DNA from 2 places in the Nesterenkonia xinjiangensis genome. Region 2 is predicted to be linked to the other one. Evidence: predicted binding sites of a transcription regulator. Region 2 holds the regulator's gene; the other holds the start of a gene.
What was found. Region 2 encodes HrcA, which represses chaperone genes, less so after heat shock. Its sites were predicted from a motif close to TTNGCACTCGNNNNNNNCGAGTGCNAA; they were not measured.
Positions count from the first base shown of each region.

Region 1: a site for HrcA is predicted at 3,747-3,773, ahead of groES (co-chaperone GroES). Genes of this name have one in related genera too.

Region 1 covers NZ_JACCFY010000001.1:759,042-765,022, forward strand. The annotation lists gene guaB (IMP dehydrogenase) at 1-922, opposite strand, end outside; gene HNR09_RS03495 (sulfurtransferase) at 1,209-2,402, shown strand; gene HNR09_RS03500 (YeeE/YedE thiosulfate transporter family protein) at 2,399-3,700, shown strand; gene groES (co-chaperone GroES) at 4,001-4,297, shown strand; gene groL (chaperonin GroEL) at 4,357-5,958, shown strand.
Region 2 covers NZ_JACCFY010000001.1:3,199,171-3,205,151, forward strand. The annotation lists gene lepA (translation elongation factor 4) at 1-1,381, shown strand, start outside; gene hemW (radical SAM family heme chaperone HemW) at 1,385-2,656, shown strand; gene HNR09_RS14345 (magnetosome magnetite crystal formation protein family) at 2,646-3,122, opposite strand; gene HNR09_RS14350 (DUF3097 family protein) at 3,233-4,057, opposite strand; gene hrcA (heat-inducible transcriptional repressor HrcA) at 4,224-5,249, shown strand; gene dnaJ (molecular chaperone DnaJ) at 5,253-5,981, shown strand, end outside.

The sequences.
Region 1 (5,981 bases), 2.4 Mb from region 2:
TGATCGCATCCGCTCCGGCGTCGATGAGAGCCTGGGCGCCCTCACGGGTCGCGGCCTGCCCGCCGATGACGTCCACCCCGGCGGCGTGCGGCTCGGCCTTGAGCTTGGCGATCATGTCCAGCACCCCGCGGGTGTGGCCGTTGGCGGTGTCGACCACCAGGGCGTCCACCCCGGCGTCGATGAGCGCCATCGCGCGTTCGAAGCCCTCTCCGAAGAATCCGACCGCCGCGCCGACGCGCAGCCTTCCCTCGGAGTCCTTGGTGGCCTGCGGATACTTGTCGGCCTTGTCGAAGTCCTTGATGGTGATCAGCCCGGTGAGGCGGCCGTCGTCGTCCACCAGCGGCAGCTTCTCCACCCGGTGCTCGGAGAAGAGCTGGATGACCTCGTCGCGCGAGATGCCCACCTGGGCGGTGATGAGCGGCTGCGGGGTCATCTTCTCGTAGACCTTGGTGGTCAGGTAGTCCTCGGAGGCGACGAAGCGGATGTCGCGGTTGGTGATGATGCCCAGCAGCTTCCGGTCGGCGTCGACCACCGGCAGCCCGGAGACGCGGTAATGGGCGCAGAGGTCGTCGAGGTCCTCCAGCGTGGCGTCCGGGGTGATCGTCACCGGGTCGGAGATCATGCCGGACTCCGAGCGCTTGACCTGGTCGACCTGCTTCGCCTGGTCCTCCAGGGAGAGGTTCCGGTGGAGGATGCCGATGCCGCCGAGCCGGGCCAGGGCGATCGCCATCGGTGCCTCGGTGACCGTGTCCATGGCCGCGGAGGCCACCGGGGTGTTCAGCGTGATGTTGCGGCTGAACTGCGTGGAGGTGTCGGCGTCGGACGGGATGACGTCAGTGGCGCCGGGCAGCAGGAGGACGTCGTCGTAGGTCAGTCCGACGAAGCCGAAGGGGTCGTGGTCCTCTGCGGGGGTCTCAGTCACGGGGTCTCGCCTCTCCAGGGGGTCGCTCGGGTGCTCGCGGGGCCGCGGCGCCGTCGGGTGCGCCGCCGTCGGTGTCAGGGCCACAACAAGTCTACTGCCGCCGAGATTCCTGTGTGTCCGGCTGACGGCCGGGCCGGGCGGGGCCCATGGCAGGCGTGAGGCGACCAATGTGACAGCATATGAACTTATCTGTTCATATTTCTGAAGATATCGCCCATAGTGGTGTGCAGGCACATCCGCACCACTTCTGCACACACCTTCCTGCAGCGAAAGGCATCACCGCATCATGAGCACCGAAGAGGCACCCACACCCGAAGAGAACCAGAGCTCAGGCCGACGCTCCAGCGGCAAGCTGGCCGTGGCGTTCGTCGCCGTGGCGGCACTGGCCGCCACCGCCGGAGGCGTCGTCACCAGCAGCCTCAGCGGCGGCGACGAGGACGGCTCCGCCTCCGCGGCCCCGGGGGGATCCGGCGAACAGGCCGCCACCGTGGCGAATGTTCAGGTCACCGGCGAGAACCGCGGCCAGGACGAGGTCCACCAGGGCGGCGACGAGGACCTGGAGAACGTCCTGGTCTCCACCGACTGGCTCGCCGATCGCCTCGACGAGGGCGACCTCGCCGAACAGGGCATCGTGCTGATCGACGTCTCCGAGGAGCTGCCCACCTCGGAGCTGACTCCCTACTCCGAGGCCCACATCCCCCAGGCCCAGTACGTGAACTGGTCCACCGAGTTCACCCAGCCCAACACCCGGGAGTTCATCTCCCAGGACGAGTTCACCGAGCTCACCCAGAGCCTGGGCATCGACGACGGCGACACCATCGTCCTCTACGGCGACAGCAACAACTGGTTCGCCGCCTACGCCGCCTGGGTGTTCAAGCTCTACGGCGCCGAGGACGTCCGGCTGCTCGACGGCGGCCTGCACAAGTGGGAGGCCTACGACGAGCGTGAGCTCACCGAGGAGGTCCCCGACGTCGCTGAGGGCACCTGGGAGGCCCAGCCGCAGAACCTCGACATCCGTGCCCTGCAGCCGGAGGTCCTGGAGATCGCCGACGAGAACGTGGACGGCGAGTCCGACACCGCGCTGGTCGACATCCGCTCCGCCGACGAGCACGACGGCGCCGTCGGCGTGGACCCCGCGATCTTCGAAGGCGAGTCCACCTCCATCTGGGGCCACATCCCCGGCTCGGTGAACGTCTCCTGGGGTGAGATCGTCGACCCCGAGACCGGCCAGTTCCTGCCCGCCGACGAGATCCGTGCCATCTACGAGGACGCCGGCGTGGACCTCGACTCCCCGATCGTCACCTACTGCCGCATCGGTGAGCGCGCCTCGCATTCCTGGTTCGCCCTGAACCAGATCCTCGGCGCCGACGCCCAGGTCTACGACGGCTCCTGGACCGAGTGGGGCAACTCAGTCGGCGTGCCGGTGGCCAACAACACCGACGAGCGGGCCGGCCTGTGGGGCAGCGGCAGCGGCTCGTGAGCACCACCGCAGAATCCACGACGACGGAGCCCGCCCGCCGCACCGGCGGCCCGGGCTCCGTCTCGGTCCCCGCCGACCGTCCGCTGGGCTGGACCCGGGCGGACTCGGCGCGCACCGGCGTCGCACTGGGGGTGGCGGCCCTGCTGCTGGGCCTGGCCGCCTGGCTGGCCGTCACCGACGGCGAAGGCCTCGGCGGGTCGAACGCCTCCTTCGCCCTGCTGATCGGCGCCGGACTGGGCATCCTGTTCGAGCGCGGCCGGTACTGCTTCTTCTGCGTGTTCCGGGACTTCTTCGAGAAGGGCAGCTCCCGGGGCCTGTACGCCGTGCTGGTCTCCATCGCGGTGGGGATGATCGGCTACGCCGTCGTCTTCTCCCTGCGGGTGTCCAACCCCACCGGCGGCACACTCCCCTCGGATGCGCACATCGCCCCGGTCTCGCTGGCGCTGGTGATCGCCGGGCTGGCCTTCGGGCTGGGCATGGTCATCTCCGGGGGATGCATCGCGGGGCATCTCTACCGCCTGCCCGAGGGGCATCTTCGCTCGATCCCGGCGCTGGCCGGTGTGGTGGTCGGCTTTGCCGCGGGCTTCCTCTCCTGGGACTTCATGTACTCCGGGTTCATCGCCGGAGCTCCAGTGCCCTGGCTGCCGGCCGGCGGCGGGTACACGGTGGCCATCCTGCTGCAGCTGGGCGTGCTGGCCGGCCTCGGGCTCTGGCTGCTGCGCTGGAACCCACCCGTGCAGGGACGCGGGGATCGCGTGGTCGACGGGACCGAGATCCGCAGGCTGCTCTTCTTCAAGCGCTGGCCCGCCCTGGCCACCGGGGCCGGCGTCGGGGTCCTGGCGGTGCTGGCCTACTACAAGGACCAGCCGCTGGGGGTGACAAGCCAGATCTCCTCGCTGACGCGCACGAGCATGGACTCCGCGGGGCTGCTGCCGAACTTCATGCCTGGCCTGGACGAGCGGCTGGCCGGCTGCGTGGCGCTGGTGGTGCACACCGTGACCACCAACGGCTGGCTGATACTGGGGATCGTGCTGGCCTCCCTGGCGGCGGCGCTGCCCGGTCGCCGAGTCCGTGTGGAGCGGCTCACCGGGTGGAACTCCCTCACCGCGGCGATCGGCGGGGTGCTGCTGGGATGGGGTTCGATGATCGGGCTGGGCTGCACCATCGGAGTGCTGCTCTCCGGCACCCAGGCCATGGCGCTCTCCGGCTGGGTCTTCGGCGTGGCGGTCTTCGTCGCCGCCGGCGTCGGCTTCCGACTGGGCCTGCATCGCCGGGCCAGCCCCGGCGTCTATCGCTGAGCGGAGCACTCCGCATCACCGGAATGGACCGACTCATAGGGCGGTCTTAGCACTCTGCTTGACCGAGTGCTAAGGCCGTCCTAAAGTTTGTGTTGGCACTCGACGTCATCGAGTGCTGATTCGGCGCCGGTGTCACCGGTGTCGGAGCCTGACGGGGCGCCATCCGGCACCGCGACGACGGTTGGTCACTCCCAAGGCGCGCAACAAACCCGGCCTGCGGCACGACGTCGGCGTCACACGACGTACAGCCCTGGCCTGAGCACAGACCCGATTCGACTTCACGCAAAGGAGAGCACTGACGTGTCAGTCTCTATCAAGCCCCTCGAGGATCGCATTGTTGTCCGCCCCCTGGAAGCTGAGCAGACCACCGCTTCCGGCCTCGTGATCCCGGACACCGCCAAGGAGAAGCCCCAGGAGGGCGAGGTCGTGGCAGTGGGCCCCGGCCGCTTCGACGACAAGGGCAACCGCGTCCCGGTCGACGTCTCTGAAGGCGACGTCGTCATCTACTCCAAGTTCGGCGGCACTGAGGTCAAGGTCGGCGGCGACGAGTTCCTCGTCCTGAACGCCCGCGACGTCCTGGCTGTCGTCGAGAAGTGATCGCGGACCTCCGCACACTTCTCGAGACCCGCATCTGACTCGCAAAGGAAGCAACTCACATGGCAAAGCAGCTGGAGTTCGACGATGCCGCCCGGAAGGCTCTTGAGGCCGGCATCGACAAACTCGCCGACACTGTCAAGGTCACGCTGGGCCCCAAGGGCCGCAACGTCGTCCTGGACAAGTCCTGGGGCGCGCCGACCATCACCAACGACGGCGTGACGATCGCCCGCGAGATCGAGGTCGAGGACTCCTACGAGAACCTCGGCGCTCAGCTCGCGAAGGAGGTCGCCACCAAGACCAACGATGTCGCCGGCGACGGCACCACCACGGCCACCGTGCTCGCCCAGGCCCTCGTCAAGGAGGGTCTGCGCAACGTGGCCGCCGGTGCGGCGCCGAGCGAGATCAAGCGCGGCATCGAGACCGCCGTCACCGCGGTGACCGAGCGCCTGAAGCAGAACTCGCGCGACGTCGAGGGCGCCCAGGTGGCCCACGTGGCCGCGATCTCCGCCCAGAACGACGAGGTCGGCGAGCTGATCGCCCGCGCCTTCGACGCCGTGGGCACCGAAGGCGTCATCACCATCGAAGAGTCCTCCACGACGTCGACCGAGCTCGACATCACCGAGGGCATGCAGTTCGACAAGGGCTACCTCTCCCCGCACTTCGTCACTGACGCCGACCGTCAGGAAGCTGTGCTGGAGGACCCGCAGATCCTGATCCACCAGGGCAAGATCTCCAACATGCAGGAGTTCCTGCCGCTGCTGGAGAAGGTCCTGCAGGCGAAGAAGCCGCTGTTCATCATCGCCGAGGATGTCGAGGGCGAGGCCCTCTCCACCCTGGTGGTGAACAAGATCCGCGGCACCCTGAACGCCGTGGCCGTCAAGGCTCCCGGCTTCGGCGACCGCCGCAAGGCCATGCTGGAGGACATCGCGATCCTCACCGGCGCTCAGGTGGTCTCCCCCGACCTCGGTCTGAAGCTGGACCAGGTGGGCCCCGAGGTGCTCGGCACCGCTCGTCGTGTGACCGTCACCAAGGACAGCACCACGATCGTCGACGGCGCCGGCTCCACGGAGGACGTCGAGGCCCGTGCCGCGACGATCAAAGCGCAGGCCGACGCGACCGACTCCGAGTGGGATCGGGAGAAGCTGCAGGAGCGGCTGGCCAAGCTGGCCGGCGGCATCGGCGTCATCAAGGTCGGTGCGGCCACTGAGGTGGAGCTCAAGGAGCGTAAGCACCGCATCGAGGACGCCGTGTCCTCCACTCGCGCGGCCCTCGAGGAGGGCATCGTCGCCGGTGGCGGCACCGCGCTGATCAACGCGCTCTCCGCCCTCGACGAGGACGAGAACGTGCAGGCGCTGGCAGGCGACGCCGCCGCCGCGGTGGGCATCGTCCGCCGCGCGCTGGTCCAGCCGCTGCGCTGGATCGCGCAGAACGCCGGCGAGGACGGCTTCGTCGTCGCCTCCAAGGTCGCGGAGCTGGAGCCGAACCACGGCTACAACGCCAAGACCGGCGTGTACGGCGACCTGATCGCCGACGGCGTCATCGACCCGGTCAAGGTCACCCGCTCTGCGCTGCAGAACGCCGCCTCCATCGCGGCGCTGGTGCTGACGACCGAGACGCTGGTCGTCGAGAAGAAGCACGACGAGGACGAGCACTCGCACTGATTGCTCTGATCCGTCTCTGAGAG
Region 2 (5,981 bases):
GGAGCTCGCCCATCTCATCGGTGGGGATCCCCAGGACGTCCTGCGCGTCTCCGGCAAGACCGGCGAAGGCGTGGAGGAGCTGCTGGACCGCATCGTGGAGGAGATCCCGGCGCCCGAGGGCGACGCGGATGCTCCCGCCCGGGCGATGATCTTCGACTCGGTCTACGACACCTACCGCGGGGTGGTGACCTTCGTCCGCGTGGTCGACGGCAGCCTGGGGCACCGGGAGCGCATCAAGATGATGTCCACCGGTGCCACCCACGAGCTCCTCGAGATCGGCGTGTCCTCTCCGGAGCCGGAGCCCACCAAGGGCCTCGGCGTCGGTGAGGTCGGATATCTCATCACCGGGGTGAAGGACGTCCGCCAGTCGAAGGTCGGCGACACCGTCACCTCCCAGCGGAAGCCCGCCGAGGAGATCATCGGCGGTTATGACGAGCCTCGGCCGATGGTCTTCTCGGGGCTGTTCCCGATCGACGGCTCAGACTTCCCGGTGCTGCGCGAGGCGCTGGAGAAGCTCCAGCTCAACGACGCCGCCCTCAGCTTCGAGCCGGAGACCTCTGCGGCGCTGGGCTTCGGGTTCCGGGTGGGCTTCCTGGGCCTGCTGCATCTGGAGATCACCCGCCAGCGTCTCGAGAGCGAGTACAACCTCGATCTGATCTCCACCGCGCCCAACGTCATCTATCATGTCACCGCTGAGGACGGCTCGACCCATGTGGTCACCAACCCCAGTGAGTTCCCGGACGGCAAGACGGCCGAGATCCGAGAGCCGGTGGTCGACGCCACGGTCATCGTGCCCAGCGAGTTCATCGGAGCGGTCATGGAGCTGTGCCAGGCGCGTCGCGGCTCCATGGAGGGCATGGACTACCTGTCCGAGGACAGGGTCGAGCTGCGCTACCGGCTGCCGCTGGCGGAGATCGTCTTCGACTTCTTCGACCAGCTGAAGTCCCGCACTCGAGGCTATGCGTCGTTGAACTGGCAGAGCGAAGGCGATCAGGCCTCCGATCTCGTCAAGGTCGAGATCCTGCTGCAGGGGGACAAGGTCGACGCGTTCTCCGCGATCACCCACCGCGATCATGCCTATGCCTACGGGGTCAAGATGGCCTCGCGGCTGAAGGATCTGATCCCGCGGCAGCAGTTCGAGGTGCCCATCCAGGCGGCGATCGGTTCGCGCATCATCGCCCGCGAGAACATCCGCGCCATCCGCAAGGACGTGCTCTCCAAGTGCTACGGCGGCGACATCAGCCGCAAGCGCAAGCTGCTCGAGAAGCAGAAGGAGGGCAAGAAGCGCATGAAGATGGTCGGCACCGTGGAGGTGCCTCAGGAGGCCTTCATCTCCGCCCTGTCCTCAAACGAGGACTCGGGCGAGAAGGGCAAGAAGTAGCCCGTGCCCGCCACGCTGCCGCTGGGAGAACCCGTCCCGGCCGACGGCGCGCTGCCCGAGCAGGTGCTCGCTGCGCTGCCGGGCCGGGCCTCCAGACCTCTGGGGCTCTACGTCCACATCCCGTTCTGCTCCGTGCGCTGCGGGTACTGCGACTTCAACACCTACACCGCTGAGGATCTCGGCCCCGGGGCGTCACGCGAGTCCTACCCGGACACACTGATCCGCGAGCTGGAGCTGGCCGCGGACGTGCTGAAGCGTTCCGGGGCGCCGGCGCGCCCGCTGACCACCGTCTTCTTCGGCGGCGGCACTCCGACGCTGCTCCCGGCCACGGAGCTCTCGCGCATCCTGGTGCGTGCCCGCGAGCTCTTCGGCCTGGCCCCCGACGCCGAGGTCACGACCGAGGCCAACCCGGACACCCTCGATCCGGCTGCGGCGGAGGTGCTGGCGGATGGCGGATTCACCCGAGTGAGTCTGGGCATGCAGTCCGCCGTCCCGACGGTGCTGCGCACGCTGGACCGCACTCATGACCCGGCCAACGTGTCACGGGCCGTCGACGCCGCCCGGCAGGTGGGGCTGCAGGTTAGTCTGGACCTGATCTACGGCACGCCGGGGGAGAGCCTGGCCGAGTGGCGCACCAGCCTCGAGACGGCCGTGGCGCTCGAACCGGAGCACATCTCCGCCTATTCCCTGATCGTCGAGGAGGGCACCGCGATGGCGGCGAAGGTGCGCCGCGGCGAGCTGCCCGACATCGACCCCGATGACCATGCCGACAAGTACCTGCTCACCGATGAGCTGCTCGGCGCCGCCGGCCTCCGCTGGTACGAGGTCTCCAACTTCTCCCGGGACGAGGCCACCCGTTCCCAGCACAACCTGAACTACTGGCTGGACTCCGACTGGTGGGGCGCGGGCCCCGGCGCGCACTCCCATGTGGCAGGGCTGCGCTGGTGGAACGTCAAGCACCCGGCCGCATACGCCCAGCGACTGGCCCAAGGGCTCGCGCCCGGCCACGGGCGGGAGGTGCTCGACGACGACGCACGGGCCCTGGAGCATCTGATGCTGCGCCTGCGGATCGCCGAGGGTCTGGACGTGGCGGCCCACGAGGCGCTGCCCGGAGCCGTGCCGCTGGAGGACGCGATGCTGCGCGGCCTGGTGACCGACGGGCTCGCCGCGGATTCTCCGCTGCGGCCGAGCTCGGCGAACCCGCGAGGCCGTGTGGTGCTGACGCTCAAGGGCCGCCTGCTGGCTGACGCGGTGACCCGCCGCCTCAGTGGATGAGGCGCAGGTTCATCCGGTACCGGTAGGGACGGCCCTTGTTGCACTCGATCCCGGCGACCAGGCCGGAGATCGTCATGACCATCCAGAGGAAGACGGCGACCAGGCCGAAGATCCATCCCACGGCGGGGATCAGCGCGAGGACATAGCAGACCAGCAGCACCACGGTCACCGGGAGGGTGAAGTTCAGCGCCTCCTTGGACTCCTGGGCGGTGAACGGGCCGCGGTCTCGGAAGACCAGGTAGATGATCAGCGACGGGACACAGCCCATGAGTCCGCCGAAGTGGGACAGCGTCGCCCAGCGGCGGTCCTCGGACGGGGTCAGCGGCAGCGCCGCGTCAGAGGACCCCTCGACGCGGTCGGAGTGGCTGGAGTCCGGGGGACCTGAGGTCGCGGGGCGTCGGTGCCCGGACCGGTGGGGACCATCCGAATGTGGCTGCCGCGAGTGTGGAGGCTCGGACTGTGGCACGGTGCCCCTCTCTGATGCTCGTGGGATGAAGGACCCGCGGCGCGGTGGGCGCCGGAGTGGTCGACATTCTACCGTCCGCGCCTGGACGCTGACCGGGGGCGACACCCCGTTCAGACGGTGACGAAGTCGATGAGCTCCTCCACCCGTCCGAGCAGCGACGGCTCCAGGTCCGCGTAGCTGCTGACCGTGCCGAGGATCCGCTTCCACCCTGTGGCGATGTCTCGGCGGTCCCGGTGCGGCCAGCCCAGCGCCTGGAGGGTGCCGACCTTGATGTCGATGTGCCGGGGGATGTCCGGCCAGCGCTCCAGTCCGAGCAGCCGGGGCTTCACCGCCTGCCACACATCCACATAGGGGTGGCCCAGGACCATGACGTTGCCGGCGGCCCCCCGCATGGCCATGGCCTCTGCCGCGATGCGGCTCTCCTTGGATCCGGGCACGAGGTGGTCCAGGAGCACGCCGACCCGCCGCTCCGGGGCGGGGCCGAACCCCTGGAGAGCACCGACGAGATCGTCGGCACCGTGCAGGGGCTCCACGACGATCCCCTCGAGGCGGAGGTCCTCGCCCCAGACCTTCTCGACGAGTTCGGCGTCGTGGGTGCCTTCCACCCAGATGCGCGAGGCGCGAGCCACGCGGGCGCGGGCGCCGTCCACCGCGAGCGAGCCCGAGGCGGTGCGGCGCGGAGCCTGCGCGGCTGTCGGTCGCGGAGCGGGGGCGATGACCTCCACGGGGGCGCCTTCGTGGAGGAACCCGTGGCCCAGCGGGAAAGCGCGGCTGCGTCCATGGCGATCCTCGAGTCGGACCAGGTGGATGCCCCCGGAGGCCTCCACCCCCACGACGGCCCCCACCCAGCCGGACTCGGTCTCCTCGAGCACCGTGCCGGGGTCGGCAGGCACCTGCGGGACCCTGCGATGCTGCGCGCGACGGCGGGAGGCCATGTCAGTGGGGCCCCAGGAGGACCAGTCGGTGGAGAAGTGAGGAGAGGTCACAGGGCGGGAGCCTAGCAGCGGCGTCGCAGGCTTCGTCGGATCTGACCGACACGCGCTAGAATTGGCACTTGCTGCAGGAGAGTGCCAGCCGTTGTCGGGAGAGGAGAGTCGCAGGATGTCGGACACCCGTCGTCTGCAGGTGCTGCGTGCGATCGTCGAGGACTACGTGCAGACCCAGGAGCCGGTGGGTTCGCGGGCGCTGGTGGAGCGCCACAACCTGGAGGTCTCTCCGGCGACCATCCGCAATGACATGGCCTTTCTCGAGGCCGAAGGGCTGATCGCTGCGCCGCACACCTCGGCAGGCCGCATCCCGACCGATCAGGGCTATCGCATCTTCGTGGACCGGATCTCCGAGGTGAGGCCGCTCTCCCGCGCGGAACGCCGTGCCATGGACACGCTGCTCGAGGCTGCGGACGACCATGACGAGATGCTCGAGCAGACCGTCCGGCTGCTCGCCATGCTGACCAACCAGGTCGCCGTGCTGCAGCACCCCCAGCAGTCCACCGCCAGGATCCGGCACATCGAGGTGCTCTCCATGGGCACGCACAAGGTGCTGGTGGTGGTGATCCTCTCCTCCGGCCGGGTGGAGCAGCGCATGGCCACCATGGCCGCTCCGCTGGACGACGAGTCCCTGCAGCGCATCGGCCAGCGGCTGGTCGAGGAGCTCCACAACCGCTCGGTCTCGGCCCTCCCGCTGCCCATGGACCAGCTCGTCGGCACCGTCGAACCGTCGCTGCAGCCCGCCATGGCGATCGTGGCCCACACGGTGGAGACGGTGCTGGAGGCGGGGCGCGTGGATCGCATCATCATGGCCGGCACTGCTAACCTCGCCAGGTCCGATCGCGATCTGGGTCCCTCCATAGGCCCCATCCTCGAGGCTCTCGAGGAGCAGGTGGTGCTGCTGCGCCTGCTCACCGAGATGGAGCAGGACCGCCGCGGACTCTCGGTCCGCATCGGTCACGAGACCAGCCACGATTCGCTCGCCGAGACCTCCGTGGTGGCGGCGGAGTACGCGATCGGCGACGGCGGCGCAGCCGCCAAGCTCGGGGTCGTGGGCCCCACACGCATGGACTACGGCTCCACCATGTCAGCGGTGCGAGCCATGGCACGGTACCTGTCCCGGATCCTCTCTGAAGGGTGAGAAGTGACTGACTACTACGAGGCGCTCGGCGTGAGCCGTGGAGCGTCCACCGACGACATCAAGAAGGCGTACCGGAAGAAGGCGCGCAGGCTGCACCCGGACGTCAACCCGTCGGAGGATGCGGCTGAGCAGTTCAAGCTCATCGGGCGTGCCTATGAGGTGCTCTCCGACGCCGACAAGCGCCGCAACTATGACGCCACCGGCGATGAGAACGGCCGCTCGCCCTTCGGCGGCGGCGGTTTCGGCGGTGGTCAGGGCTTCGGCGGCTTCGGCGACATCTTCGAGACCTTCTTCGGCTCGGGCGCCTCCGGGCCGGCCTCGCGCACCCGCCGCGGCCAGGACTCGCTGATCAGGATCCGCCTGGACCTCAAGGACGCCGTCTTCGGCACGACCAAGGAGGTCGAGATCGAGACCGCGGTGACCTGCTCGGTCTGTCAAGGCTCCTGCACCCGGGAGGGCACCAGCCCCACGACCTGCCCGGACTGCCAGGGGCACGGTCAGGTCCAGCGCCCCATGCGGTCCATCCTCGGCACCGTCCTGCAGACCGAGACCTGCGCCCGCTGCGCCGGGTTCGGCAGCATCATCGAGGACCCCTGCCAGGAGTGTGACGGCCAGGGCCGTGTCCGGGAGCGTCGCACCCTGAAGGTCAAGATTCCCGCCGGGGTGGACAAGGGGAACCGCATCCACCTGGCCGGCGAGGGGGAGGCCGGTCTGGCCGGCGGGCCGCAGGGC